Desulforamulus hydrothermalis Lam5 = DSM 18033: one gene and its partner. The protein of the gene in region 2 interacts with the protein of the main gene of each other region in a pairwise test. Links are inferred from orthologs where the notes say so. Each region holds a gene or a part of one and is shown on either strand. Other genes may lie near its edges. The genes, in order: DESHY_RS12905 and def.

Region 1 (12,921 bases), on a different replicon or contig from region 2:
ATGGCTTTGTACATATCTTCTTTCTCTACCAATACCCAGATGGTTGTATGAGAATCGGCAGACTGTAAAATTTTAATACCTTCTTCACTAAGCGCCTGCACAATACGGGCCATTACCCCCGGCACCCCGGTCATACCTGCACCTACGGTAGAAACCTTGGCACAGTTAGGTTTTAATTGCGGTTTAATACCAAGATTTTCCAATACGGCCACAGCCTTAGCCGCCATTTCATCTTTTACCGTAAACATAATGGTTTCCGGGCTGACATTGATAAAATCAACACTAATATCCGCCAGGGCGAGGGCTGTGAAAATTCGCCGGGCCGGCTCATCTACGGCCAAATCCGGCAGGTTAATTTTAAATTGGGTGACACCGGCAATGTGGGTAACGCCGCTGGCCAACCGGTCTCTGGTAATATCTATGGTGCCATATACCTCGTGATGACTGGTAACCAGGGTACCCGGTGTACCTGAAAAGGTGGAACGAACCCGGAGGGGTATGTTTTTTTGCATAGCAATCTCGACCGCCCTGGGGTGAATGACCTTGGCCCCTTCATGGGCTAGCTGGCAAATTTCGTTGTAGGTTACGGTATCCAAAATGCGGGCATCTTCCACAATGCGGGGGTCCGCCGTCATAATTCCTTCCACATCGGTATAAATATCAACGCATTCTGCATTAAGGGCTACCCCTAATGCAGCAGCTGTCGTATCACTGCCCCCGCGTCCCAAAGTCGTAATCTCGCCTTGTTCGCTGATACCTTGAAAACCGGCCACTACCACAATTTTGCCCAGTTCGGCATATTTAATAATATTTTGCGGGTCCACCCGGATAATCCTGGCATCATTATGATTGCCATCAGTAATAATACCCGCCTGGGCGCCGTTTAAAAGAACCGCCTGCCTGCCCATCCCCTGCAGGGTATTTACCATGGCAACACCTGAGATAATTTCCCCGCAGGACATTAACATATCCATTTCCCTGGCCGGCAGATCGCGGTGAATGGACAGCACAAAATTTAATAAGGTATCAGTAGCATATGGCTCTCCCGCCCTGCCAATGGCCGAAACCACTACCACCGGCAGATATCCTTCGTCAGCCGCAGCAATAATCCTGCTGGCTACCAGCTCTCTTAACTCCTGCGTCACCAGGGAGGTTCCGCCAAATTTCTGCACAAGAAAACGCATACTATTTCTTCTCCAGTAAGCAGTCATATTTTAGTAACAGTTCCGCAATCTGCACCGCATTGGTGGCAGCACCTTTACGGATTTGGTCCCCCACCACCCAAAGATTCAAACCGTGGGCAATTGAGTTGTCCTCCCTGATGCGTCCCACAAAAACCTCATCCTGATGAGAGGTGTACAGCGGCATGGGATAAATATTGTCAGCAATATCGTCCTGAACGATAACGCCCGGTGCTTGAGCTAAAATTTCTTTTGCTGCGGCGGCAGTTAATTTGCGTTCAGTTTCAATATTAATTGACTCTGAATGACTGCGATAAACCGGCACTCTGACAGTGGTGGCAGTTATTTGAATGTTGTCATCATGCATAATTTTTCTGGTTTCTTTTACCATTTTCCATTCTTCTTTGGTATAATCCATATCCTGGAAGACATCAATATGGGGAATTAAGTTAAAAGCAATGGGGTGGGCAAATTTTTTCGGTGGATGCTCCCTGCCCTCCAGCACTGCTTTCACTTGTTCAGTCAACTCTTCAATGCCTTCTTTACCGGCGCCGGACACCGCCTGGTAGGTAGAAACCACCACCCGCTTAATGCCGGCTGCATCGTGCAGGGGTTTCAAAGCAACCACCATTATGATGGTTGAACAATTTGGGTTAGCAATAATCCCCTTGTGCCATTTTACATCCTCTGGGTTAACTTCGGGCACCACCAGGGGTACCGCAGGGTCCATCCGATAATTGCTGCTGTTATCAATTATAACACAGCCACGTTCCACAGCCGCCGTACCAAACTCCAAGCTGGCTTTGCCGCCTGCAAACAGCGCAATGTCCATATCGGTAAAGGAATCCGGAGTAGTTTCTTCAACAACATATTTCCGGCCCCGGAACTCAATTTCAGTTCCCGCCGAACGGGAAGTAGCGCATAGTCTTAAATTGTTAACGGGAAAATTGCGTTCATCCAATATATTTAAAATTTCCTGTCCTACCGCTCCGGTTGCACCGACCACAACCACATTGACTTTTTTCAATCTTCCTTTCCCTCCTAAAAGATATAGAGTTTGATACCCCGCTCCGGAAGTTAAGGCTGCACTAAAATAGGCTGAATTTGTTTCCCTTGCAAGGCCTGTTCGATCGTATCGATAATCAAATCCATGCGGCTTTTCAGGGAATTGGGTTTTCCGGTGGGACTATCCTGACCAAATGGTACCATATAAACATTCTTGGTGTTAAGAAGTAAACCAAGATTTTTTGCATTTATACCTAAACCGTCATTGGTAGAGATTGCCAGCACCACCGGACGTTGATTTCTCAAATGGGCTTTGGCTGCCATTAAAACCGGTGTATCGGTAATTCCGTTGGCTAATTTAGCCATAGTATTGCCGGTACAGGGAGCAATCACCACCACATCCACCAGTTTGTCGGGACCGACCGGTTCAGCGCCGCTGATACTGTTGATCGGCTCTTTACCGGTAATTTGTTTTAACAGGTCACGCCATTTTTGCACTGTGCCAAAACGGGTGTCCATAGTATCCACTGCATAACTGACGATGGGCAAAACCTCTGCCCCCTGATCAACCAGCTCTTGAATTCTCGGCATCACTTCATCTAAAGTACAGTGAGATCCAGTCAGGGCAAAACCAATACGTATGCCTTTTAAACGCATATACCGCACCTCCGTAAGCCACTCCTTAATGTCCGTTGCGTTCTAACTCCTGTGCCAACAGAGAAGGGATCACCTTTGATAAGATTTGACCGGCAGTTTTCGGGGCCACTTTACCAGGCAGGCCCGGGGCCAGTAAAGCTTTAATGCCTAACCTGGCGGCGGCTTCAAAATCGGTGCCGCCCGGTGGGGAGGCAACATCAATAATTACTGCGTCCTCCCTGGCCTTGCTTAACAGGCTGTTATTCAGCACCAGAGCCGGTACGGTATTAAAGATAATGTCTGCCCTGGCAATGGCATCCGGCAATTCCGGGAAAGATAAAGGCTCCATACCCATCTCATACACCCTGGCCCGGTGAGCTGCTGACCTGGCAACCACTGTTACCTTTGCCCCCATGCCTTGCAGCAGCCTGGCCAGGCTGGCGCCGGTACGACCAAAACCCAGAACAAAGGATTTGCTGTTATGGATGGTAATATCTGTATTCTCCATGGCCATTTGAACAGCGCCCTCTGCCGAAGGAATAGAGTTAAGTATAGCTACCTCGTCCAGATCCAGAACTGTGATCAGTTTAACATTGCTGCGCTGGACCATGTCTTTCAGCATTGGCCGGGCAAAACCCACAAACACTGGGGTACGGGGAGGCAGCTTTACCAGTAATGCTTCCGAAAGTACCAGAGGCTTTTCTTGATAAACACAATAAAGGTTGCCTTTTTCCAAAATACCGGGTACCGGCAGGATTACTGCTTGAACATCCGCCAGTGCTTCATCAATGCTCCCATACAGGCTGACATGCGGAGGATCTTGTTTTACCGGCAGGCCAACCACCCTCACATGCGCACCAAGGCGAGATAAGGTGGAAACCAGTACAATTTCCCTGGCGTCACCACCCAGGACGGCCACCTTGACCCCCTTCAAGTCGGGCTGCATGATATCCCTCCTCTCAACCATCTATGACACACTACATGATATGAGTGTCCTGAGGGGGTGGTGCTTGTACCTGCGGTCTTAAGGCAGGTGCGGTAATATCCATATTTAGTTATTCAAATAAAAGATTTTCCAGTCCATAAACCAGATGATCCAGGTTCATAACCCTGCGAATGGCCAGAATAAGCCCGGGCATAAAGGACTCTCTGGAGATGGAGTCATGACGAATGCTGAGTGTCTGGCCAAGGCCGCCAAAAATCACTTCCTGGTGGGCAACAAGCCCCGGCAGTCTTATACTGTGAATACGCATGCCGTCAAAGTTGCCTCCCCTGACCCCGGCAATTTTTTCAAACTCACTGGGCATGCCCTGGGATATTTGTCCCCTGACAGCAGCAACGGATTCAGCCGTTTTTACTGCCGTACCTGATGGAGCGTCCATCTTTTGATCATGGTGCAGCTCAATAATTTCCACATGAGGGAAAAACTTGGCCGCCTCGGTGGCAAACTTTATCATTAACAGAGCACCAATGGCAAAATTTGGTGCAATCAATCCCCCCAGGCGCCGTTGGGCAGCTAATTGTCTAAATTCTTCAATTTCCGCGGTATTCATACCGGTAGTGCCAATTACCGGTCGTACACCGGCATTAATGGCTGTTTTAATGTGTCTTTGCACCACACCGGGACGTGTAAAATCAACCAGGACATCAGGCTTTACATCCCGCAGTACTTGTTCAAGATCGCCGGCAACCACAATATTTATGTCCGGTTGGCCGATAAATGTACCGATGCTGTGGCCAATTTCTTTACTGTCCACCGCCCCTACCAGTTGCATTCCTTCAGCCTTCACAATGGCCTTGCAGGATTCCAGCCCCATTTTACCGAGAGCCCCTGCCACAACTGCTTTAATCATAAAAACACCGCCTTTTCATAAGTACATGAGATTTTTTGCTTAATTATTGCATTTTATTATCTATTACCACATTTATGCTTGTCAAGTTCAAACAAAAAAACCCCATAGCGGGGCACTGCAAGTGGTTTTATAAAATTCTACCGGGCTTTTAATACTTGTACCTGGAGAAAAATTGATTGCCATAATTCAGTTCTACTATGATTATTTCCTCGCCAATCTTGCGGATACTTTCCCAGGGAATAACCATTTGTGGTTTATCCGTCCACATATTAATTAAGTTGGTTTTTTTGGGTAAAATAATGGAACAAATGGCTCCCGACTCAATATCAATGGTTACATCAGATTCACCGATAATCCCCAACCGTGCTCCATTATGAATATTTACTATTTCTTTTCCAATTAACTCACCTAAACGCACCGCTGCCACACCCCTTATCTGAACTTTAACCTTTGCCACCCTTTTTTCAGACGGCTGAAAAACGGACTGATGATGGCCAGGATAAAGGATACCGCTGCCATTGGCTCCAAACTGACCGCCGCAATATTAACCCTGGCCGGCACATCAATTTCCAAGAAAGTTTTTAACATGACCAAGGATAAATAAATACCGCCGGCAGTGCCCACCAGGCCCGCCAGTGACTCAGACAAAGGTGAGGCCTTGCTCTCTCCGATGACATCCCATTCTTTACGATAACGGCTCATTCTCATACGTTCCCGCAGGGATAAAACCACCAACACAGCAGCCAGCAGACCCACTGCCATACTCTCTGCCAAATTCATCCACCTCCCTGCTACATCATATGAAGGTGGTGGACAAATATGCCTAAAAGAAAGTCCCCTGGTCACAGGGGAAAAAATTAATCTTTTAAGGTATCCAGAACGTTTTTCAAATCACCGCAATCCTGCCAGGGCCCTATAGCCGCCATGGCAAAACACTCCGGTTGGAACAGCCGGGCAGCCGCCCGCTGGGTATCTTCTACAGTAACCCGGTTTAGTTTAGCTACAATTTCTTCCGGGCTATATACTTTACCTAAATAGAGTTCAGATTTACCAAGCCGGCTCATATGTGTATTGACACTTTCCAGTGACAATAATAAATTGCCTTTCAACTGATCCTTGGCTCTTTGCAATTCTTCCCTGGTTACACCGTTCTTTTTAATGTCTTTGATTTCTTTAAAGATCAGTTCCATGGCTTGATTAACATTTTGCCTGCTAAGTCCTGCATAAACACCAAAAATACCGGTGTCGTAGTAAGAGCTGTGGTAGGAATAAACCGTATAAACCAGTCCCCGCTGTTCTCTGATCTCTTGAAACAACCGGGAAGACAGCCCGCCGCCCAGCACGGTATTAATAACCTGGACAGTATAAACAAGGTCGCTGTCTAAACTGACGCCCGGCGCCCCGATGACCATATGTACTTGCTCGGTTTCTTTATTGCGGCAGTTTACCTGGGAGGTATGACGGGGCTTTGCCAGCTGCCTGTCAATTACACTACCCTCTAAACTGCCAAACAAGGGTGATAGCTTTTCGACCACCTGTTGATGAGCAATATTGCCGGCTACCGAAATGACCATGCGATTAGGCTTATAGTGATCTTTCATAAAGGAGCGCAAATCCCGGTAGTTTAAAGACGATACGGTTTCAGAGGAACCAATAATTGGTCTGCCCAAAGAGTGACCGGACCAGATGGTTTTTGCAAACATGTCATGCACCAGTTCATCCGGGGCGTCTTCGTACATCTTAATTTCTTCCAGGATGACGTTTTTTTCCCGCTCCACATCCTGTTCAGATATCTTGGAATGGAACAACATATCGGTCAGGATGTCTACCGCCAGGTCAAAATGTTCATCCAACACTTTGGCATAGTAACAGGTGTATTCTTTGGTGGTAAAGGCGTTTAATTGCCCCCCCACGGCATCCAGCTCTTCAGCAATCTGCTTGGCTGTGCGATGTTTGGTTCCTTTAAACAGCATGTGCTCAATATAGTGAGAGATGCCGGCCTGGTCATTACTTTCATCACGGGAACCCACATCCACCCAAATACCGATGGCAACAGAGCGGACATGCGGTACCTGTTGAGTCAAAATTCTTACTCCGTTTGCTAGTACTTCTTTTTGGTAAAACATTACAACACCTCCTGGCAGCACAATAAACCTATCTTTCGCCAATTATATACAAAATCCTTTTCCTTTGGCAAGTGTTCAGAAAACCGGCAATAAATATTGAGATCAGGCCATAACGATAATCATTGTAAGTATGCCCTTCCCTTGAATATATTAATTACCTGTTATCTCATTTTGGTCCGGCAAGTCAGCGATTAATTCGCCTACCGTGACAAATTGATACCCCTCTTTTTTCAACAGTTTGATAATTTCCGGCAGCGCTTTAACAGTAGGGGCTGTTGGATGCATCAAGACAATTGCGCCGTTATGAGCTTTTTCTACCACCCGCCTTACCATCACGTGCGGTGCCGGCCGTTGCCAGTCGATGGTGTCAATGCTCCATAAAATAAAGGTATAACCCTGTTCCTCAGCAGCTTTTAATACCGCCGGACCTCTTTCCCCGTAAGGCGGCGCATATAAGCGGGGACGCTTATGAATGGTATCATAAATCAACTTTTCGGCTCTTTGCATATCTTGCAGATTGCCGGCCTTGGAAAGCCTGTCAGGATGGGGATGGCTATAGCCGTGAGAACCTATTTCATGTCCGGCTGCATCAATTTTTTGCAACAAATCAGGAAAATCTCTTACCCAGGTGCCACCTACAAAAAAAGTAATTTTAACCTGGTGATCCGCCAGCACTTCCAGCATTCTGGGTATATATTCTTCTCCCCAAAACACATTACAGGTCAAGGCAATCTTTTTTTCCCGATCACTGCCCCGGTAAACCGGAGCAATGGTTCTTTCATATTTTTCCCGGCTGGCTAAAATGCCTAAACCCACCAAAAACATAATAATGAGCAGCCACAAGAAAACTTTATAAACAGGGCCCCGGCGTATATAAAATATCCGCATATCTTCCCCCCCAAAAAAGCACTCTTTTCAATCTCTATGCTGGCGGGGAGAAGATTATATCTTATTTACAACAGCCTGCTTGTCCCCAAAATATAACCCCCTTGCACCTGTTGCAAGGGGGCTGGTTGAAAGCACAAGGTCTTGTTCGCCGCAAATAAATTTTTTGTTCAACGGTTCGGGCTGTTGGTTCGTCAACCGTTTAGTAAGCAAACACATGGTTGCCTATTTTATTAACTATTGGACGGCTCCACACCCACCGGCTGGTGGCGGTTTGCGGATTCCAATAGTAAAGCGCTCCGCCGGTAGGATCCCACCCTTTGATAGCAGCATTTACTGCCCGGAAAGCAGATTCATTGGGTGTTAAATAAAATTGCCGGTCGTGTACCGCTGTAAAGGCCCAGGGCTGAAAAATAACGTCCTGCACGGTACGGCCAAAAAGTCCGGATTGCAGGCGGTTTAATACCACCGCCGCCACCGCCACCTGCCCTTCAAAGGATTCTCCTCTGGCTTCGCCGTGCACAACTCGCGCCAGGTCATAAATATCCTGACGGGAAAACTGCAGGCCGCTGCGTGATGCTGCAGCTGCCGTCCTGGGCCGTTGTGCTTGATTACCGCTGACCTGAGCAATGATGGCCGAGGCGGTCTTTTTTCCCACCACTCCGTCTGTTTTTAAGCCGTTGCGCCACTGAAAATTTTTTACTGCGTTAAAGGTCTGCCAGCCGAACTTACCGTCTAAATCGCCAACCGGATAACCCAGGTAATCAAGGTTTTTTTGCAGCTGCCAAACATCATAGCCGGACATGCCTAACTTTAATGTTCTGTCACCTAAATAGGCAGCGGCATCATTAACAGGCATAACAAAAAAGCACACTGCGCACAACAATGCTATAATTCTTGTTAAGTTATTTACACTCATTGCTGTCACTCCTTTTAAAGCAAAGCTTATAAAATAATACAACGTTATTTTACCTATTCTTTAGGAGTAATGGCAAAGAGTGTATCAGCTGTTATATCAAGATAACCGCATGTCATGTCCACATAAAAAAACATAGCCGATAAACTGAAGTTAAATCAAAGGATAACTTCAATTTACCGACCTATGAGAGATTATTCCTTGGCAACCTTTGGGCGATGTAAGTGCTTGCGTTCTCTGCGTTCCCCTTTGTCAGCCGGTTCTTCCTGAGGAGTAAGGCCCAAGTCTTTCATGGCTTCTTTTCTCGACAGCTTCAGGCGGCCCTGCTGGTCGAACCCGATAGCTTTTACCGTAATGGTATCGCCTTCTTTCACAATGTCTTCGGTCTTTTCTACCCGCTGGAAGTCCAGTTGAGAAATGTGTACCAGGCCTTCTTTGCCTGCAAGCCCCATCACACCGGGAATGACTTCTACAAAGCAACCGAAATCAGTAACCCTGGTAACCTTACCGGTGTATAACTTGCCTACTTCAACTTCAGCCGTTATGGCTTCAATAATCTGCAAAGCTCGTTTGCCCTTTTCACGGTCAACGGCAGCAATAAACACCCTGCCATCGTCCTCGATATCAATATCTGCGCCGGTTTCCTCCACCAGTTTTTTAATAATTTTACCGCCCGGGCCAATCACATCTCTGATTTTGTCCGGATGAATGCTGGTACGAATAATACTCGGGGCGTGCTGGGAAATTTCAGGTCGCGGCTCAGGCAGCACTTCCAGCATTTTGCCTAAAATATACATGCGTCCCCGGTGCGCTTGAGCCAATGCCTGTTCAAAAACCTCTTTCGTAATACCGGGTATTTTTATATCCATCTGCAGGGCAGTAACGCCTTTAGCGGTGCCTGCAACCTTAAAGTCCATATCCCCCAGGTGGTCTTCCAAGCCCTGGATATCTGTTAAGACAGTAAATTTATCTTCTTCCATAATCAGCCCCATGGCCACGCCGGCCACCGGTGCCTTGAGGGGTACCCCGGCATCCATTAAAGCCAGAGTACTGCCGCAAACACTGCCCATGGAAGTGGAACCGTTTGATTCAATAGCTTCCGAAACCACCCGGATGGTGTAGGGAAAAACTTCTTCCGGCGGTATCATCGGTTCCAAAGCCCGCTCTGCCAACGCTCCGTGACCAATCTCACGGCGTCCCGGCGACCGCATGGGTTTAGTTTCCCCGGTACTAAAGGGCGGAAAATTATAGTGGTGCATAAAACGCTTACTTTCTTCCAAACCAAGGCCGTCTAAAATTTGCTCATCACTGATGGAACCAAGGGTTGCTACTGACAGTATTTGGGTTTGGCCCCTGGTAAACAAACCGGTACCATGGGTACGGGGCAGCACTCCCACCTCCACAGAAATAGGACGAATTTCGTCAATGGCCCTACCGTCAATACGCAGCTTATCATGAGTAATTATGCGGCGTACCACTTTCTTTTCGGCTTTTTCCAGCAGCATGGTAATTTCTTTGGAATTTTCCGGGAATTGCTCCAAAAATTTTTCCTGCAAACCGGTAAGAACTTCTTCCATATAGGCTTCTCTTGCCTTCTTGCTCAGTTTTTCCCGGGAACAATGCAGTACCGCTTCGCGAATAACTTCTTCGGCTTGCGGCAAAACGGCTTCGGTTATGGCAGCATCCACTTCCGGCTCAGGAATAACCATTTTTTCTTGAGCCAAGCCCAGCGCTAAAGCATCTTGCCGGAAATTTTCAATAAACTGTACAATCTCTTTAATAACTTCATGCCCAAACATGATGCCTTCCAGGATTTGATCCTCAGGCACTTCTTTAGCACCTGCTTCAACCATCATTACCGCGTCATCGGTTCCGGCCACCACCAGGTGCATGTCACTGTTTTCCGCCTGGCGCACCACCGGGTTAATAACAAATTGGCCGTCTACCCGACCTACAATGACGCCGCCGATGGGTTTTTTAAGCGGAATTTTAGATATATGCAAGGCTGCCGAAGCACCGATCATGGCAGCAATTTCCGGTGCGTTATCCTGATCAACAGATAAAACTGTTGCCACCACCTGAACTTCGTTTCTCATGTGTTTGGGAAACAGCGGCCGGATGGGGCGGTCGATCAGACGGCCCGACAAGATAGCTTTCTCGCTGGGACGTCCCTCGCGCTTAATAAAGCCACCGGGAATCTTGCCAACAGCATAAAGCCTTTCCTCGTAGTCCACCGTAAGAGGGAAAAAGTCAATATCCCTGGTATTTTTCGCCACCGTAGCGGTAACCAGTACCACCGTTTCGCCGTACTTTACCAAGACGGCTCCGCTGGCTTGTTTGGCCAGCCTGCCTGTTTCCAGGGAGAGAACTCTGCCCCCCAGGGTCATTTCCCTGATTAATACTGGATTATCTGACACTATTACTACCTCCACACTCCAAGTTGTTGACAAATCTTAGCAGTTCGACATTTTTATTAGTATTTCCTTCTTTCTGTGCCAAAAATACTAGGTATTACTTAAAGCAAATAATATAAAACAAAAGTGGGCCCAATAGCCCACTTTTACTGCTTACTTACGCAGACCCAGTTTTTCTAAGATGGCACGATACCGGTCAAAGTCACGGTCGCGCAGGTAATTAAGCAACGCCCGACGCTGGCCAACCATTTTCAACAGCCCACGACGAGAGTGATGATCCTTTTTAAAGGACTTCAGGTGCTCGGTTAATTGGTTGATCCGCTCTGTAAGAAGAGCAATTTGCACCTCCGGCGAACCGGTATCGGTTTCATGGGTTTTAAAAGCCTGAATAATTTGGTTCTTCTTTTCTGCAGACAGTGCCACAATGTTCACCTCCTTATTTGCATAATCCCTGTTATCCAAGCCAACCGTCGGAGTGAACGAGTTCCCTAGATAACAGTTCCCGGGAATATTACTTCCCAATTATGGTAATTACCAAACGGCCATTTTCAATATCTTTTGCTACGATATCGAACATGCGGCCTGATTTGGTAAAAAAACCTCGAAATCTGGTGGCTGTTGGTATGCGGCCCGGAATCCCTCTGGCTGCTGCTATAATATCTGCCGTAGTAATTTTATCTTGACGCAGGTCCCTCAGCCTTTTGCGAGCGTGTTCGGTAATAATGATACGCATACAACGCTCCGCTTAGCAGTTACGGTACAGGTTAATCAGTTTTTCATCTTCTTCCTGCACCAAAAAGGCATACAGGGCATCCTGAAAGGCCGCCAAACGTACATTATCAATGTTGGACTTTAGATAGAGAGATTCCAATTCACGCTTGAGAGATTGAAACTCCTCGCTTAAACATATTAAGGCAATGTGATTAAGCCAGCGTTTAACCTCCTCTTCCGGAGTATCATGCTTTGCATACCCCATGGGCAACGTCTCCTTTCGTACGGATCTCGGGACGTGTGCCGCAACTATTGTAGCATAATTACTGCCATAAGTAAATGTTAGGTATTATTAAATATATTAGGGGCAGCCAATAACTATTCTGTTTTGCCATATTACTCCGGATGGTCAAATCTGGCACTTTGTACGTCAGCTTGAATTTGATTTACCAGGTCGGTAACAGAAGAAAATTTCTTTTCATCCCGCAAGCGGCGAATATATTTGACTTTTATTTTTTTGCCATATATATTGCCGTGGAAATCCAACAGATGTACCTCAATATTGATCGGTTGTTGATAACCATGAAAAGTTGGTTTGTTGCCCACATTGGCAACGCCCAGATAGGTTTCGCCGGCCAAATCTACATGGACGCTGTAAACACCCTTGGCCGGCACCATCATGCCAGCCGGACAGTCAATATTGGCGGTAGGAAAGCCCAAAGTGTTACCCCGGCGCTCACCGTAAACCACCGTACCCTCGGTAAAAGGAGGATAACCCAGCAGTTTTCTGGCCGACACCACATCTCCCTCTGCCAGCTTATGGCGTATTAAAGTGCTGCTGACCACCTGCTGACCAACCTTAACCGGCGGAATTACGCTTAAGGTGTAACCGTACGCGGCGGCATATTGCCAGAGGGTCTCGGCATTGCCGCGCCCCCGGTGGCCGAAGGAATAATTGTAACCTACCACAATTCCTTGAACATTTAATTGCTGAACCAGGACATCTCTGATAAACTCAACCGGGCTTAACTGGGCAAATTCCAGCGTAAAGGGCAGTAAAATTAAAACATCAACCCCTAATTCCTCCATCATAACTCTTTTGGCATCCTGATCCAGCAGCATGGGTGGAGCCAGCTCAGGTTTCAAGACAGACAGAGGATGCGGGTGAAAGGTTAGCACAGCTGCCGTTCCCTT
Region 2 (17,468 bases):
CCAGAAACAGTGAAACACCAATGGCGGTAATCAATGCGGCAATCCTCGGGGCGTTGCGCAATGGAGTGTAAGCCAGTTTCTCAATGACCATGCCCAGGATAGCGCAAACCACCATAGCTAACAGCAGAGCCGGTACAAAGGACCAGCCCAGAACGGCTGTGGCAAAAAAACCCAGATAGGCACCCACCATATAAATATCGCCGTGGGCAAAGTTAATTAATTGGACAATACCGTAAACCATTGTATATCCCAGGGCTATCAGCGCGTAGATGCTGCCCAGTGAAATACCGTTAATCAGTTGTTGTAAAAAAACTTCCAAAGATGCCACCCCAATTCGTTGTTTTGCAGACAGGTGAGGGGTTACCCCCTCACCTATAGAATGATCAGCCCGGTGATTTTAAGGATTTACATATGTTTTATAAACTTGCTTGCCGTCTTTCATTTCCAGAATAGCGGCACCCTTGATCGGGTTGTGGTTTTCGTCAAAGGACAGTTTTCCGGTAACAGCCTGTACATCTTTGGTTGCTTTGAGAGCTTCTTTAATTTTTTCAGGACTTCCGTCACCGGAACGCTTAATGGCATCAACAATCAGTATGGCCGCGTCATAACCGAGAGCAGCCATAGAATCAGGCACCTGACCGAATTTAGCTTTGTATTTTTCTACAAATGCCTTAACGTTAGGATCATCCTGTTCAGAGGAGTAGTGGTTGCTGAAATAGGTGTTGTTGAGAGCTTGGGCGCCGGCAATTTCGGCCAGCTTGGGAGAATCCCATCCGTCGCCGCCCAGGAAGGGAACCGTAATACCCACTTCACGTCCCTGTTTAACGATTTTACCAACCTGCTCGTAGTAGCCGGGGCAATATACAACATCAGGATTCAAACCTTTAATCTTGGTCAGGGTAGCTTTAAAATCCTGATCTTCCGGCACGAAGGCTTCCTCACCGAGAATATTGCCGCCTTGTTTGGTGAAAGATTCTTTAAAGAATTGAGCTAAGCCTTTGGAATAGGGAGAGTTGTTATCAACATAGATGACTGCTGTCTTGGCTTTCAGATCTTTAATGGCAAAGTTGGCCATTACGGTGCCCTGGAAGGGGTCAATAAAACATGCACGGAACACGTATTCGCGCACCTGTTTGCTATTGGGGTCCACAGTTACATCCGGGTTGGTGGCTGAGGTGGTTAAGACGGGGATTTTATTGTCGGCCGCCACCTGGATAAAGCCAAGGGTATCACCTGAGGTGGTAGCGCCAAGAATGGCTGCCACTTTATCCTGAGTGATTAAACGGGTGGCTACGTTGGCAGCTTCGGTGGCATCGGATTTGTTATCCAACTTAACAAACTTGATCTTTTTATTCAGCACTCCGCCGGCGGCGTTTACTTCATCGAAGTATAACTCGGCTCCGTTAGCCGCAGCTGTGCCAAAGGTAGCTACGTTACCGCTTAACTCAAAGTTACCGCCAATGACGATTTCATTGGCAGACGCAGCTTTTTGCTCTTGTTGAGCGCCACCGCTGCCGCAGCCAGCTGCTAAAACTGCCAGCATCACCATTACTGCCAAGAGGGCAGCAAAACGAACCTTTTTCATACTAATTAATCCCCCTCTGATTCTTTGCTCGGTGCACACTTGCTTTACCGCGTTAGACCTGTCAGTAGTTTAATCACCTCCCGATGCGACAAAATATTAGATTTGATTAAAAATTTCTACGAAAAAATATTCCACGACAGCGGTTGAATTCCTCCAGGCAGTATTTTAAAAAATAAGATTTTTTAAGAAAAATATTGTGTGCAGCATACTGACATAATTTGGCCGTTCTGTTCGCTTTGTTGGGTGCTAAACAGTATAAAAAATTAACCGCCCAACGGTTAGGGCGGGCAAACAAAACAACCCTGCCACCGAGAAAATCGGCTGACCAGGGTTGTTTGGCCGGAAAGTTCTGTTTTTATATTACACTTATTTTACAGCGGCCAGAATATCTGCTAAAACTTTGCTGATTTCTTGATCGCCGTTAATGTTTTTCAAAATTCCCTTTGCAGCATAATAGTCAATCAGGGGTTTGGTTTTTTCAATATAGGCATTTAAACGGGTGCCCACGGATTCTTCGTTATCGTCCGAGCGCTGGTACAGCTCACCGCCGCAGGTGTTGCATTTGCCTTCTTCTTTGGGAGGATTAAAAAGAACGTGATAGGAAGCGCCACAGCCTTTGCAAACCCGACGGCCAGTTAAGCGGGCCATTAATTTTTCCAGGGGTACTTCAATATTAATTACGCCGTCTAACTTAATGCCCATGTCCTGCAGGGTAGCATCCAGGGCGGCCGCCTGCTCAACAGTGCGAGGGAAGCCGTCCAACAGGAAACCTTGTTGGCAATCCGGCTGGGACAAGCGATCTTTAACCATACCAATTACTACTTCGTCAGGTACCAAGGCACCTTTATCCATGTATTCCTTGGCTTTTTTGCCCATTTCGGTACCTTCCTTAATTGCTGCCCGGAACATGTCGCCGGTGGAAATGTGGGTAATGTTTAATTCCTTAACCAATACTTCTGCCTGGGTGCCTTTGCCGGCGCCGGGGGGGCCCATGATTAATAAATTCACAACTATCCCTCCTGAATTAATTAATAAGCTCGTGCCTAATGATATTGTATATTATATCACAAACCGGTCAATATGAATTAGCAAGAAAAAACAAAAAATGTTTCCATTGGAAAGCGCCACACTTAAGTTTATAATAAAGAAAAATATGATGAAAGGAATGTAAAACCATGACTGTCAATGTTGACAAGTTTGTTCAGGAGCACCAGGAGGAAATTATCGCCCTGGTTAACAACAGTTTAAACCGGGCCGGTGATATAGTGGCCAAAAAGGTGCAATCAGGTGAACTGGGTGCCACTCTGCAAGATGTTTTGCCGGTCATGCTGTATGAGATATTACTCACAAATACCGTGGCAACCCTGCGGCTGGTGGCAGACATGCTGAATAACAGCACCGGACTAAACTAAAAGTTTTATCATTATCCTGACGGCATTAAGCAGTTAAACCCGGGGGCGTATCTGACAGCCGGTCATACTGCTGACGTAAACAGTTTTTAACCTGCCGGTGATGGCAGTATATTTTGTAACGGTGCAAAATAAAAAACATCCCGTTTCACTATAAGAGTGGACGGGATGCTTGTTTTTGGTGTTATATTGCTGTAGAAGTCGGGTGGCAGAACCGGAAACGACTTTGGGAAAAGCTACTTGGTTTCTTCTTTGGCAAAATCTTCTTTGGTAGCCCCGCAGGCACATTTCTGGGGACGGCAGCGGCCTTCTTTGGTGGCACCGCATTTTTGACATTTCCATACAGCCATTTATCTCAGCCTCCTTTTACTATAGAGTTTTTTGGGATCCGGTCATAAGCCGGCCGCTAACAGATAGCTGCTGTGGCTTGTTCGGCTGCCCGGCGGATATCATGTACCGCTTGCGCAGGATCAGGCGCCCCGAAAACGGCCGAACCGGCCACCAATACCCGGGCGCCCGCCCGGGCTACCAGAGGAGCTGTCTCGGCATTGATGCCGCCGTCCACTTCAATTTCAGCGGTCAATCCGTTTTGCTTGATTAAGCGGGAAAGTTCATCGATTTTAGGCAGTACCTGGGGAATAAATTTTTGCCCGCCAAAGCCGGGATTAACCGTCATTAATAAAACCAGATCCAGCAAAGGTAAGATGTATTGTATAACATTTAAAGGCGTATGGGGATTTAATGCAACCCCGACTTTCGCCCCGGTTTCCTTAATTTGCGTGACACAACGGTGCAGATGGGTGCAGGCTTCGGCATGAATACAGATTAAATCGGCCCCCGCTTGTACAAAGTCGTCAATATATCGTTCGGGTTGTTCAATCATCAAGTGAACATCAAAGAACATTTTGCTGTGCGGCCGCAGTGCTTTGACAAGCAATGGTCCCAAGGTAATGTTCGGAACAAAATGACCGTCCATCACATCAATATGAAGGTACTCGGCACCGGCTTGTTCAACCTTTTGCACAGATTGGGCAAGATGAGCAAAATCTGCTGATAAAATTGACGGTGCGATTTTAAGCATATTATTAGTATCTCCTCTCCTGCTGCAAAACTTCCTCTAAAAACATTAGGTAATGTTGGTACCGGGTCTGATTGATCAATCCCTGCGCTACGGCTGTTTTAACGGCACAATGGGGTTCGTGGCAATGCAGGCAGCCTTTAAATTTGCACTCTGCCGCACAGGCAGCAAATTCCGGAAAACAATATCCCAGCTCTTCCCTTTCCATGTCAGGCAAATCCAAACTGGAAAAACCCGGAGTATCCGCTACAAAACCACCGTTCGTAAGTGGCAACAATTCAACGTGACGGGTGGTATGTTTACCTCTTCTCAACTTATAGCTGATCTCGCCGGTTTTTAACTGCAAACCCGGCTGCACGGCATTTAGCAGGCTGGACTTTCCTACTCCGGAAGGGCCTGCCAGTACGGAAGTTTTGCCCGCCAGCAATTGACGCAGGTCATCAATACCTTCATTGTTTTGGGTGCTGGTAATAACCGTCGGATAACCTATTTTGCGGTACAACCTGAGCCACTCGTGATCACGTCGGCCGCTCAACAGGTCTGCTTTATTTAAGCATACCACCGGAGCCACACCGGCATGCTCGGCTAAAACCAAAAACCGGTCCAGCAGAGCCAAGTTTGGCTCCGGGTCCTGGACGGCAAAAACAATCACCGCCTGGTCTATATTGGCCACCGGGGGGCGAAAAAGTTCTGTTTTGCGAGGCAGCACTTCATCGATGCGTCCGGTGTTACCTCTCACGGGTGTTACCCTGACACGGTCTCCCACCAAAGCAGCGGCACCTTTTGCCAAACGAAATTTGCCCCGCAAGGTACACTGCCAAATTTCCGCGCCCTTTTGGACATAATAAAATCCACCGTAGGCCCTAATTAAAACCCCTTCAAACACGCAATTACCCTCTCCTTGACCAGGACATCAGATTTCCTTCTCATCCACCAAATTTCCGTCTATATACACCCTTACTTTGGCCTTGCCATAAACCCGTATACTCCTTGAGATCTGATCTCCCGGCTGCTGGGTACTGATGTAAGGGTAGTATTTGCCCCTGACGTCTTCGGTTTCTATCTTAACTTCGTGGGTTTGTCCGTCGTCCGGCACAGTAATGCGTACGGTTACCTCCCGGGCGGTTGGTCCGGGGCCTTTGCTCAGAATTAGATTAACCTTAGTGCCCTCTGCCACCTCTTCTCCGGCGCCGGGCTGATGAGCAATAATTTGGCCGCTTAAATAATCTAAACTTTCCGCCTGGCTGATTACATCGCCCAGTTCCAGCCCTGCTTTATTTAATTCCGTGCGGGCGGCTTCCTGGGTCAAACCCACCAGATTGGGTACCTTTTGCACCGCCGGTTGCGGGCCCTTGCTGATAAACAATTTGATGCGACTGCCTCGCGGCGCTTGAGTATTGCCTGCAGGTTCCTGGGCAGCAATTTTATCAGCCGGTATATCATTGCTGAATACAGGTTGCGGTGTATCTACCTGGAATCCTTCGTTCTCCAGCAGTAACCGGGCTTCATCAAAATACCGGCCGGTGACGTCCGGTACTTTTACCAGATCCGGTCCTTTACTAACCACCAGCAGGATGGTGCGGGTTACTTTAATCTTATCATGGGCTTTCGGATCCTGGAGGATTACTACTCCTTTCTCTGCGTTTGCGTCAAACCGCTCGTTAACAGTTATATTATTAAATCCTCTCTCTTTAAGAATCCTCTCGGCATCCTCCCGTTTAATCCCCACCACCGGCGGCACTTCCGCCTCGGCCACATTGAGGTAACTGTTCAAGGCAAACAGCAGGCCGCCTGTTAACAGCACAACCAGCAACCCCAACACCCCCCAGGCGGCAGGTTTTAATCCTTTACGTTTGTTCCGGGTATGGGTAAGTGCCGCAGATCTGGCTTTGGCTTCTTCTTTAATTAGGTTGGGGCCGGGCAATACCCTGGTGTGCTCGTCTTCTTGGTCATAAAGCGCCATGTTTCTGGTTTCTTCGCTGATGGAAACCAAATCCTCAGCCAAGGCCCGGGCACTTTTGTGCCGTCGCTCGGGCAATTTATCCATCGCCCGCAGCACCACCAGTTCCAGGTCTTCCGGTACGCCCGGGTTAATTTCCCGCAGGGATAAGGGCTGTTCTTGAATATGCTTTAAAGCTACGCCAATTGCACCGTCCCCCTGGTAAGGCACCTGGCCGGTGAGCATTTCATACAGTACCACGCCCAGGGCATAAATATCGGATTTCGGACCGGCCGGTTCCCCCCTGGCTTGCTCCGGGGAAATATAGTGCACTGAACCGACAATGGTATCGGTATGAGTCAGGGTGGAAGCGCTGGCTTGGGCAATGCCAAAATCTGTCAGTTTGGCCCGGCCGCTTTTAGTTATTAAAATATTATGGGGTTTTACATCCCTGTGAATTATATTGTTTTCATGGGCGTGTTCCAGGGCCTCGGCAATTTGCCGTCCCAGTTGGATAACCCTGGCAGGGGACAAGGGGCCTGCCCGGCGGATTAATTCTTTCAGGCTTTCCCCGTCCACATATTCCATCACCAGATAATGACTGCCGTTTTCCTGTCCGACATCATATATACTGACAATATTGGGGTGGGACAAACTGGCCACCGCCTGGGCTTCCCGTCGGAAGCGCCGTACAAAGTCCTGGTCGCTGGCATACTCCGGCCTGAGAACTTTAACGGTAACCAAACGGTTAAGGAAGGTATCTTTTCCTTTCCAAACCAGCGCCATACCCCCGCCGCCCAATTGTTCCAATATTTCATAACGGTTACCCAGAAGTTTGCCTATCATCACTGTCTCACTCCTATAAGTTCTCGCTTCTCAAATACGCTGCCATTACTTCTCTGGCGATGGGAGCCGCCACACGACTGCCGGAACCGGACTTTTCCACAATTACAGCCACTACTACTCTGGGTTGATTGGCAGGCGCAAAGCCGACAAACCAGGCATGGGGCAAACTGTGAGGCTGCCGGACGGTTTTGGTCTCGGCGGTGCCTGTTTTCCCAGCTACCTCCACCCCCGGGATAGCCGCCGGGGAAGCGGTACCCCATTTAACGGCAGCTATCATCCCTTGCTTAATTATCTCAGTCACCGTTGGATCGGCGGCAGTCTGCCAGACACTGCTTGCGGTAACCCGCAGCACTTGACCGTCCGCCCTGCGAACTTCTTTTACCAGGTAAGGCTTCATAATTACACCGTGGTTGGCAATGGCTGCTCCCGCCAGCGCCATATGCAACGGGCTGATTAAGGTATCCCCCTGACCAAAGGAGGTTTCCGCCAGCTGGCTCCGGCTGCGTCGCTCAGGGACAGCCAGAGTACCGGGACGTACCGGTATCCCTAAATCGGGATCTTGATTAAGACCAAATCTCTTAAAAGTATCGCTGAGTCCCTGCCAACCCATTTTTACTCCTGCCGTGGCAAAGTAGGTGTTGCAAGAAACAGCCATTGCTTTAATAAAATCTACCGTGCCGTGAGCCCGGTTGTCGGCTATCCGGTTGCCGTCTACCGTCACATAGCCGGGACAATCAACGGTTGAGGACGCTTGAGCAGTTGCCCGGGCCAAGATGCCTGCCCCGGTAATGATTTTAAAGGCCGACCCGGGGGGATAGGCCCCTTGGGTCGCGCGGTTAAGCAGGGGGGCGTTTTCCTCATCAAGGTTTAAGCCCTGCCACACACCGGGCCGGTCAATGGCATTGCTGTCAAAGGCCGGTGAACTGACCATGGCCAGTACTGCACCGGTTTGCGGATCCAGTGCCACCACCGCCCCCCGCCTGCCCTTTAAGGCCTGCCAGGCTGTTCTTTGCAAAGCAGCGTCCAGGGTCAGCACCAGATCATGCCCCCGGGGGCGGCGGTTTAATACTTTATCCAACAGGTTATTCAAAGTGTCTGCCTCGGTAAGGCCCAATAATTCCTTACTGTAGGAAGCCTCCAAACCGGCGGCGCCATATCTCTCAGAAACATAACCCACCACGTGGGCAAAGGGAGAAATATGGTTTTCTGTTAAATAAATCCTTTTTCCCCGCTCCCCTAACCATTTTGTTTCCGCCAGTACAACACCCTGCCGATCATAGACGGTGCCTCTGATTATACCGGCTTCTCTGGCTGCCAAACGGCGGTTTTGCGGGTGTACAGCCAGCTCCTGACCTTGCTGCAAAACCAGGTAGCTTAAATATAAAATCAGCAAAATAAAGTTACACAGCAAAAAGTAACCCAGATTTCTAATATTATGCTGCATGGTTACGGTTTACCTCGTGGGAAATATTAAGGAGCAAGCCCAGCAACACAAAGTTGGCCACCAGGGAACTGCCGCCGTAACTGATAAAGGGCAGCGTTACCCCGGTCATGGGCAGCAGCTTAATCACTCCTGCAATAATAATAAAGGTTTGCAGCCCCATGAGGGCCGTTAAGCCAACGGCTGTCAAGGCAGCAAAATCATGGCGGGCCGCCAGGGCAATCAGCAGGCCGCGGTAAATAAAGCACATATAAAGCAGCAGTACTGCACAGCCGCCCAGCAGCCCCAATTCCTCCACAATGGCGGAGAAAATAAAATCTGTATGTACGGCAGGAATTAATTCAGGCAATCCTTGCCCCAGGCCGCTGCCGGCAATCCCGCCCGATCCCAGTGCAAACAATGATTGAATAATTTGATACCCTTTCCCCTCCAGAAAAGGCCAGGGATTTAACCATATTTCCACCCTTGATCTCACATGGTCAAAAATATGATAAGCTGCGGTTCCTCCCAGGAAAAATAAAGCTAATCCTATGCCCACATAAAACATGCGGGCGGTAGCAACATATACCATAGCCAGAAAGGTGCAAAAATAAATCAGTGCAGTTCCCAGATCCTTTTGGAAGACCAGTATTAGCAGGGAAATCCCCCACATCACCACCAGGGGACCATACTCGCGGACGCCCGGTATGCTGATGCCAAAAATTTGTTGCTGGCCCGCCGATAAAATTCTCCTGTTTTCTGCTAGAAAACCCGCCAAAAACAAAACCAATAATATTTTAACAAATTCTGAGGGCTGAATTTGTAATATGCCAAGATTTAACCAGCTGCGGGCACCATACTGTTCCTGGCCGAAAAAGATAGGCAGTACCAACAGCAGTACACCGACAGCAGCATAAATATACTTGTAATCAGCCAACCAGTCCGGTTTCCTGAACATGGTGGTCAGGATGACCAGCACCAGTAAACCAATTAATAACCAGGCAAACTGCCTCTCGGCATACTGGGGACGCAAACGAAACAGAAAGATTAAACCCAGGGCAGTTAAGCCGGCTGTAATAGGCAATAAATAAGGATCACAGCAAAATCCGGCCAGCCGCCAATACACACTGATCAGCCAAAAACCAACCATAGTACCGACACTTAGCAAGATAACAAACCACCAGAAGGGTAACTGTTTACCGCCGGCCAGTGACAACTGATAAACCTGCCGCAGCTCCGGGTCCCCTAAATAAAGGGTAACCAGCCCTACAGCCAGATAAGCGGCAATGTAATACAACAAGGTTCGTTCTTCTTTACGCAGGTTGGCTGTCAAATGGCTGTACACCTCCGAAGGTTACTCCATTTCGACCAGAATCATAGTAATATTATCATGCCCTCCCCGTGCCAGGGCAGTATCCAATAAAAGCTTAACCGCAAGGTCTAAATCTTTTTGAGCCAGAATGGTTGATTTTATTTCTTCGGGCCGCATGTGGTTAACCAGGCCGTCAGTGCATAATAATATTTTGTCTCCGGGCTGCAGCCGACGGTTGTAAAAATCAAAGGTAACGGCCGGCGCAGTTCCCATGGCCCGTGTTAAAACATTACGCTGGGGATGACAGAGGGCCTGTTCTTCGGTAATACCGCCATGGCGGAGCATTTCCCCGACCAGGGAATGGTCGTCCGTAAGCTGGATAATGTCATCATCCCTTACCAGGTAAGCCCGTGAGTCGCCAATATGGGCAATAAACAGTTGGTATTCCTGAAAGAGGCCGGCGGTAACGGTTGTGCCCATGCCGCGGTATGCCTCAAATTCACTGGACAGCCGAAAAATCCTTTGATTAGCTTCCTGTAAAATACGCTGGATAGAGGCTTGGATATCTTTCGTTGTCTTTAATGCTTGTCGCAAATTTTCCGCCAGGTAATTAAGGGCCGTGCTGCTGGCAATTTCTCCTGCCTTGTGCCCTCCCATGCCATCAGCCACAGCAAACAGGCCAATATCCGGGCAGGCGCACAGACTGTCTTCATTGCCGGCTCTCACCCGTCCGACATCAGTAATTTGACTCCATTTCATACGCCCACCTCACAAATCGAAAAATAACTTCACCAATTCTAATACGGTCTCCGTTGGCCAGTACAGTAGGTTTTGTCAGCGGCATTTCATTAAGATAAGTGCTGTTTAAACTGCCTAAATCTTCTAACCAATACTGACCCTGTTGATAAAAAATACGGGCATGTTCATGGGAAGCATGCGGACCGCTGAAAATAATATGATTACCCGCTCCCCGCCCCAGCCTGGTTACGTCGCCCAGGGGATAGGTGTCACCGGGCCGGATTTCTTGATCAGCGGAGGTCACCACCTGTAAAACCGCACCGTCGCCCCCGCAAACCGCCGGACAGGAAGGCACGCGTTCCACCGGCTGCCGGTTTTCCCGGGCATTCTCCCGCAGACGGTCGAACATGCTGACAGTTAAGCGAAAAATAAATAAATATAGTAAAATTAAAAAGATGGTTCTTAAGACGGTTATGGCCAGTGACAGCACTTTAAATCTCCTTAAAAATAAGAACTGTATTACCCACCGTAATGACGTCGCCGGTAGTTAATTCTGTTTTATCTACAGGCAAACCGTTCACATAGGTTCCGTTGGTACTGTTGAGATCGGTCAGCCAAAAACGGCCGCCTGTTTTTTCTATTTGGGCATGCCTTCTGGACACGCTGCTGTCTGCCAGAACAATGTCGCAGGTATCACGGCGGCCAATGCTGGTGCGGTAATCGGTCAAGGGAAATTCTTTGCCGGCATCCTTTCCTTCCTCAACCACTAAAACCGCCGAATATTTTGGCTTGACATCAAATAAAGGAGCAGTGTCCGATAAAGGCCTGTAATCTATAGTATCCTGATTATCCGTCGGCAGAGTTGCAGGGGGGGTACCGGCATGGTCTGCCACCTGTCCTGTATCCGGCACACCAAATTTACTTTCTATCACAATATCCCCTGCTGCCACCTTTTCCCCCTCGGCAAAAGTAATACGAGGCCGTCCAACCAGGGTAAACTTTTTTTCCGACGCTTTTTGTACCAGGTAGTCTGCCAGTTCTTCCGACAACAGGGCAGCCATAGGGAAGATCGCTTGATAATCCGCTGTATGCAGTTTTACGGTATATTCATTGGGTACGTAGACATGGGAAACACTAACCCGCCGTTTATCCCGCATCGCCCGGGCCAACTTTTTGGCTATGTCCGTGGGCTGTACCCGGGCATCAGCACTGAACTTATCTTTAAAAAAACCTTCAATGTACTTTTCCAAACTGCTTTCCAGCCCCGCGAACAGTCGCACGTCAGTCACCTCCCGGCTTTTGCTTTTCATACCGGCGTCTTAATTGGCCGCAGGCGGCATCAATATCACCGCCCATTTCCCTTCGGACGGTAACATGCAAGCCTCCTCGGCTTAAAATAGCACGAAACCTTTCGGTTTGGGCCGGCGAAGACCGCTGAAAGCCCCGTTCCTGCACCGGGTTGGCTGGAATTAAGTTAATATGACACAGCAACCCTTTTACCAGAGAGATCAGTTGCCTTGCATGTTCTTCCCGGTCATTGACGCCGGCCAGCAAAGCATATTCAAAAGTAATCCGCCGTCCGGTCAGGTTTACATAATCATGGCAGGCCTCAATTAACTGCGCTAATTTATAGCGGCGGTTAATCGGTACCAGTTGATCCCGTAAAGCGTCATTGGGTGCGTGCAGTGAAACCGCCAGCGTGAGCGGCAGTTTTTTTCGAGCCAGTTCCCGCATACGGGGTACCAAACCGCAGGTAGAGAGCGTGATATGGCGGAAACCGATATTAAGGCCGTATGGGGCATTGATATTGGCTAAAAATTTTAATACATTGTCGTAATTATCTAAAGGTTCTCCGGTGCCCATGATGACTATGTGGCTGACCCTCAGCCCGCTGTCCTGCTGAATGCCCAATACCTGATCATATATTTCGGCCGGGCTCAGGTTGCGCACCAAGCCGCCCAGGGTTGAGGCACAAAACAAACAACCCATGCGGCAACCTACTTGAGTGGAAACGCAGACAGCATTGCCGTAACTATGTTTCATTAAAACACTTTCCACCGCATGCCCGTCCGTCAGGGTAAACAGATATTTTACGGTGTCGCCGTCGGCTGATTGCCGGCGAACTGCCATTTGAGGGGAACTTAGCCAGGCCAGCTCAGCCAGCTTGCTTCTTAATTCTTTGGACAGGTTGGTCATTTCGCTAAAACCGGTTATCCCTTTAGCAAAAATCCAACGGCAGATTTGCTCCGCCCGGAAAGGCTTTTCGCCTAATTGGCTGAGAAGTTGCTGCAGCTCGGTCAGGTTTAAATCCTTTAAATTAACTTTGGAGTTGCTATTTCTACACATTTTTACTCAAATCCTTTTTTTCTCAAGCGAGCCAGGAAAAACCCGTCCATGCCGTGGACATGCGGCAGTAATTGCAAATATCCCCTGGCAGCGGTTGCTTCCCGGTCTAAACCCGGCGGCAGGAACTGTCTTAGGTCACCCAGGCTGAACTCCGGATGGTTCGCTAAAAAGTCCTCCACGACCCCCAGGTTTTCTTCATGGGAGATGGTGCAAGTGCTGTAAACCAGCACCCCGCCGGGGCGCAAGCATTTGCTCGCAGATGTCAAAATCTCCTTCTGCAGCTTAACTATACCCGGCAGCTGGCAGGGGTCTTTGCGCCAGCGGGCGTCCGGTCGTCTCCTTAATACGCCCAGACCGGAACAAGGGGCATCCACCAACACATAATCAGCCCAGCCTTGATATTCCTGATGGATGTCCCGGGCATCCGCCACTTTGGTTTGAATGGAGTTAATACCCAGGCGCCGGCAATTGTCATTTATTAAATCCAGTTTATGGGCGTATAAATCAAAAGCTAAAATCTGACCCGAATCACCCATTAACTGAGCCAGGTGGGTTGTCTTGCCGCCCGGTGCTGCCGCCACATCAATTACCCGGGCTCCCGAAGCCGGATTTAAGACATGCGCCACCAACATGGAACTTTCATCCTGCACCTGAAATAAGCCTTCCCGGAATGTTGTCAGCGATCGGTAAGATAAAAAACCGCTTAAATTTAATCCTTCCGGAGCGTAGGCAGTAACAGTTGCCTTAACCCCTTCATCCTGCAGGCGCGCCTGCAGTTCCTGCCGCGAAATTTTTAAAGTATTGGTGCGCACCGTATTGGGAGCCGGACTGTTGTTGGCCTGACACAGGGCAATGGTGGCTGAAAAACCAAACTCTTTTAACCACCGTTCCACCAGCCAGGTGGGATGAGAATATTTAAGAGCTATAAAATCTACCGGGTCTTGCTCGGGATCAGGAAAATCCAAATTATCCCGTTGTCTTACCACATTGCGCAACACCCCGTTAACAAAATTGGCTGCACCGGCATGGCCGTATTTTTTAGCCAGGTTGACAGATTCGTTACAGGCTGCAGAATCGGGTATCCTGGGCATAAACATAATTTGATAAGTCCCCATGCGCAGAATGTTGCGAATCCAAACGGTTTGCGAAGCCAAGGGCTGCTTTAAAAAATGGGCCAGTATCCAGTCAATGGTATTTAAATGTCGCAATACCCCATAAACTAATTCTGTGGCAAAAGCCCGGTCCAATTTGCCGGGCTGATATTGTTCAAGCACCTTATTGAGAGCAAGGTTAGCGTAAGCACCTTCTTCTTCCACTGCTTTGCCAACCAGCAGAGCCAGCTCCCGGGCGGTGATATTTTTCAATTTTTCATCCCTTCCTCATACCTGTCAGTGGTGCAGCCCAAAAAGAATTCAACAGCCCGGCTGACGCCGGCAATATTAACCGAAGTATTAAAACAGGGTCCATAGGGGCGATCATTTAACACGCCCAGCACCGGTATTGGGCTGCAGTCCTGAATACCGCTGGCCAGGTCCCTTTCACAGGCAACCGCCACAATGGCCCTGGGCCGGTACTCTTTAACAAATTTACGGGCCAGGGTGCCACCGGTGGCTACCCCTACTCGGATACCGTATTTATCACGCAGCATCAGCAGATCAGCCACTTTACATTTGCCGCACCGCCGACAGTTATTGATATCGTGGGTCACCTTGTGGGGACAATGGCTCTCTTGCAGGCAGTGGGGCGCCAGCAAAAGAATTTGCTCCGGGCGCAAAGCCTGCTGATTGGTGCGTACCAGCTCATTATTAACTTCAATAAAAGAATTTTTTATTTTATCTGTATCTATTTTAAAAAGACGCCCCAGCCCGATGGCAAAGGGAAACAGCGCTGACATGGCAACGCGCATCAAAGGCTGCAGCGGTCTGATGGTTTGCGCCAGCCAGATGGTTAGAACTATGCCGCCGATGCCGAAACCTACCGCTAAAATGGCCAGAATAACCAAACCAACCACCGCGATTAAAATTACCTGATGCAGCAATGTCGTAGGGTGATAAAGCAGGTACCAGACGGTTCCCGCCAGCAACCCTACCACCAGCAGGCTGGCCACCAGCAACCCTAAGAACAGTCTTTTGCGAACCTGTGGCGCCTGCATTTGACCGGGAGTAATCATGACCGGAACATTCCTCCCCCACCCAAAACCGTACCGGGAGCAATAGGTTTTCCCCGCAGGAAATCTTCAGCCGCCATTTTTTTACTGCCCTGCAATTGCAATTCAGAGATTAATAGGTGTCCACGACCGGTTTGTACTAGTATGCCTGAAGAACCGGCTTCTAAAACAGTACCCGGCTGCGCGGCGACAGTTTCTGACGAAATCTCCCGCGTCCGCCAAATCTTTAATATTTTGTCTTCCCAGGTGGTATAGGTGCCCGGCCAGGGATTCATGCCCCTGACCTGGTTATGGATGTCTCTGGCCGGCCTATCCCAGTGTATCAGTTCATGTTCTTTTTGCAGCATGGGGGCATAGGTGGCTTGGCTGTGATCCTGGGGTGTCCTGGGCGCCAAACCTTGTTCCAGTAAATCAATGGTTTTTACCAACAGTTCGGCCCCAACCAGGGCCAATTGATCATGCAGCATCCCCACTGTATCATCCGGTCCGATAATCACTTTTTGCTTTAAAATCATATCGCCGGTGTCCATGCCTTGATCCATAAACATGGTGGTAACACCGGTTTCCGTTTCCCCGTTAATGACAGCCCAATGGATAGGAGCAGCACCCCGGTAACGGGGCAACAAAGAAGCATGCAGGTTAATGCAGCCCCGGGGGGGCAGCGCAAGGACGGCCGGCGGCAGAATTTTGCCGTAAGCCACCACCACCAGACAGTCCGGCCGGAGTTCTTGCAAGTTTTGTACAAACTCCTGGGTTCGGATGCTGTCCGGCTGCAGTACCGGCAAATGATTGGCCAGTGCCAGCTGTTTTACCGGCGGCGGTTGCAATTGCTTACCCCTGCCCTTAGGTTTGTCCGGCTGCGTCACCACAGCCACCACCTGCTTGCCGGCAGCCAGCAAAGCCCGCAGGGAGTATGCAGCAAAATCCGGTGTACCCATAAAAACAATGCGCATAAAACTGTCTCCTCTGGCTGATTTATTCTGCTTTACGCAGGTTGCTGGCTTTGTCTACAAAAATAATGCCCTCCAGGTGATCAATTTCATGTTGCAAGGCACGGGCCATAAAGCCTTTTGCTTGGTAAACCACCTCTTTGCCTTGGCGGTTTAATCCCTTGACAATTAATTTATCCGCCCTGGCCACCTCACCAATCATACCCGGTACCGAAAGGCAACCTTCCGTATCCACCGCCTGGCCGGATGCTTCCACTATTTCCGGGTTGATTAACTCTACCAACCCCTCACCTACGTCCACCACGATAACACGCTTAGAAACTCCTATTTGGGGTGCGGCCAAACCGACTCCTTTGGCTGCGTACATGGTGTCGGCCATGTTGTCCAGTAGTTTTAAAATATGGGGCGTTACTTCTTTAACCGGCTTCGCCTTTTCCCGCAGCACCGGATCACCGATTTCTACAATTTGATAAACAGCCATTATCTGGTCCTCCTGTTCTTAAGCAAACCTTTTTATTATGAAGTATCTTTGGGAGCCCTTTTTAATTCCGCCGGCAGGCTATAAGTTAAGCGGGTCTACATCGATGCTCACGGCTACTTGCTTATATCGGGTGCCGGCTTGTTCCAATACGGCAGCTGCCAAGCGGCGAATATCCCGGCTGGCCATGCCTTTAAGAATCAGCTGCCAGCGGTAACGGTTCTTAATGCGGGGAATGCCCGCCGGGGCAGGGCCCAGTATTTCCCAGTCCCGGACCGCCAAATTTCTGCCTGCCTCAGCTAAACGTTCCTGCCAGTATTGGGCAGCTGCCATAACATCACCTTCATTAAGGCCGGTAAACAGTATCTTGATTAAATAGCTGAAGGGCGGGTATCGCAGCGAGCGGCGCACCGCCATTTCTTTGTGGTAAAATCCCAGGTAGTCATGGTTTTGTGCCGTAATAATGCTGAAATGTCCGGGATCATAGGTTTGAATAATTACTTCGCCCGGTTTGCTGCCCCGGCCGGCCCGGCCGGCCACCTGGGTAAGTAATTGAAAAGTTCTCTCGGCAGCACGGAAATCCGGCATATGCAGGGTAATATCCGCACTGATCACACCAACTAAGGTTACCTGGTGAATATCCAGCCCTTTGGCTATCATCTGGGTACCGATCAACACCTGGGCGTCCCCGTGTGCAAACTCATGCAGCAACTGCCGGTGGGATCCCTTACGGGCGGTAGTATCAGCATCCATACGCAAGACCCGGCAGTCTGGGAAAAGTCGTTTCACTTCTTCTTCCACCCGCTGGGTACCCACGCCGAAACTCCGTATGGTTTGCCCGCCGCAGCAAGGGCAAATACCGGGCGCCCGGGCAGCATGACCGCAATAATGGCATTTTAGCCAGCCGTCACTGTGCAACGTGTAAGAAATCTCACAGCGGGGACATTTCATAACCCCGCCGCACTGCCGGCAGATCACCACTGTGGCCAGTCCCCGGCGGTTAAGAAATAAGATGCTTTTTTCTCCCTTGGCCAATCGCCCGGCCAGGGCGTTTTGTAAAGCAACGCTAAAAATGCTTGTGTTGCCTGCGGCCAGTTCCTTGCGCAGATCAATTATATGTACTTTGGGCAGTTCCCTTTGATCCACACGTTTGGTCATGGTAATTAAGCCGTAAGGACCGCCTGGCCTGGCCCTGCAATA

Evidence for each region.
Region 1: the proteins of def (region 2) and DESHY_RS12905 interact in binary tests that used the Escherichia coli proteins (3 or more experiments, as listed by UniProt). The link is inferred for Desulforamulus hydrothermalis Lam5 = DSM 18033 from one-to-one orthologs.

Annotation. Positions count from the first base shown.
Region 1 is NZ_CAOS01000015.1:77,176-90,096, forward strand. The notes cover bases 198-3,042. They hold DESHY_RS12905 (aspartate-semialdehyde dehydrogenase), read right to left. Parts: upstream 2,209-3,042; coding sequence 1,186-2,208; downstream 198-1,185. Other genes in these bases: dapG (aspartate kinase), read right to left, coding at 198-1,184; DESHY_RS12910 (dipicolinate synthase subunit B), read right to left, coding at 2,259-2,843; dpsA (dipicolinate synthase subunit DpsA), read right to left, coding at 2,869-3,042. Outside these bases: more of dapG, read right to left, coding at 1-197; more of dpsA, read right to left, coding at 3,043-3,768; dapB (4-hydroxy-tetrahydrodipicolinate reductase), read right to left, coding at 3,878-4,675; DESHY_RS12925 (YlmC/YmxH family sporulation protein), read right to left, coding at 4,824-5,093; DESHY_RS12930 (hypothetical protein), read right to left, coding at 5,108-5,455; DESHY_RS12935 (M16 family metallopeptidase), read right to left, coding at 5,533-6,801; DESHY_RS12940 (polysaccharide deacetylase family protein), read right to left, coding at 6,952-7,689; sleB (spore cortex-lytic enzyme), read right to left, coding at 7,889-8,605; DESHY_RS12950 (polyribonucleotide nucleotidyltransferase), read right to left, coding at 8,797-11,019; rpsO (30S ribosomal protein S15), read right to left, coding at 11,170-11,439; DESHY_RS12960 (hypothetical protein), read right to left, coding at 11,528-11,749; DESHY_RS12965 (hypothetical protein), read right to left, coding at 11,762-11,992; DESHY_RS12970 (bifunctional riboflavin kinase/FAD synthetase), read right to left, coding at 12,124-12,921.
Region 2 is NZ_CAOS01000003.1:108,104-125,571, forward strand. What follows is about bases 14,544-17,385. They hold def (peptide deformylase), read right to left. Parts: upstream 16,272-17,385; coding sequence 15,816-16,271; downstream 14,544-15,815. Other genes in these bases: DESHY_RS01730 (DUF116 domain-containing protein), read right to left, coding at 14,544-14,843; fmt (methionyl-tRNA formyltransferase), read right to left, coding at 14,840-15,793; priA (replication restart helicase PriA), read right to left, coding at 16,350-17,385. Outside these bases: DESHY_RS01655 (branched-chain amino acid ABC transporter permease), read right to left, coding at 1-319; DESHY_RS01660 (ABC transporter substrate-binding protein), read right to left, coding at 398-1,585; DESHY_RS01670 (adenylate kinase), read right to left, coding at 1,952-2,593; DESHY_RS01675 (hypothetical protein), read left to right, coding at 2,761-2,997; DESHY_RS14790 (RCKP-type rubredoxin-like domain-containing protein), read right to left, coding at 3,231-3,344; rpe (ribulose-phosphate 3-epimerase), read right to left, coding at 3,401-4,075; rsgA (ribosome small subunit-dependent GTPase A), read right to left, coding at 4,080-4,958; pknB (Stk1 family PASTA domain-containing Ser/Thr kinase), read right to left, coding at 4,986-6,857; DESHY_RS01695 (peptidoglycan D,D-transpeptidase FtsI family protein), read right to left, coding at 6,871-8,301; DESHY_RS01700 (FtsW/RodA/SpoVE family cell cycle protein), read right to left, coding at 8,291-9,610; DESHY_RS01705 (Stp1/IreP family PP2C-type Ser/Thr phosphatase), read right to left, coding at 9,632-10,348; DESHY_RS01710 (FHA domain-containing protein), read right to left, coding at 10,326-10,817; DESHY_RS01715 (FhaA domain-containing protein), read right to left, coding at 10,819-11,607; dual-specificity RNA methyltransferase RlmN, read right to left, coding at 11,609-12,673; 16S rRNA (cytosine(967)-C(5))-methyltransferase RsmB, read right to left, coding at 12,676-14,037; more of DESHY_RS01730, read right to left, coding at 14,034-14,543; more of priA, read right to left, coding at 17,386-17,468. UniProt on the Escherichia coli protein: Removes the formyl group from the N-terminal Met of newly synthesized proteins. Requires at least a dipeptide for an efficient rate of reaction. N-terminal L-methionine is a prerequisite for activity but the enzyme has broad specificity at other positions.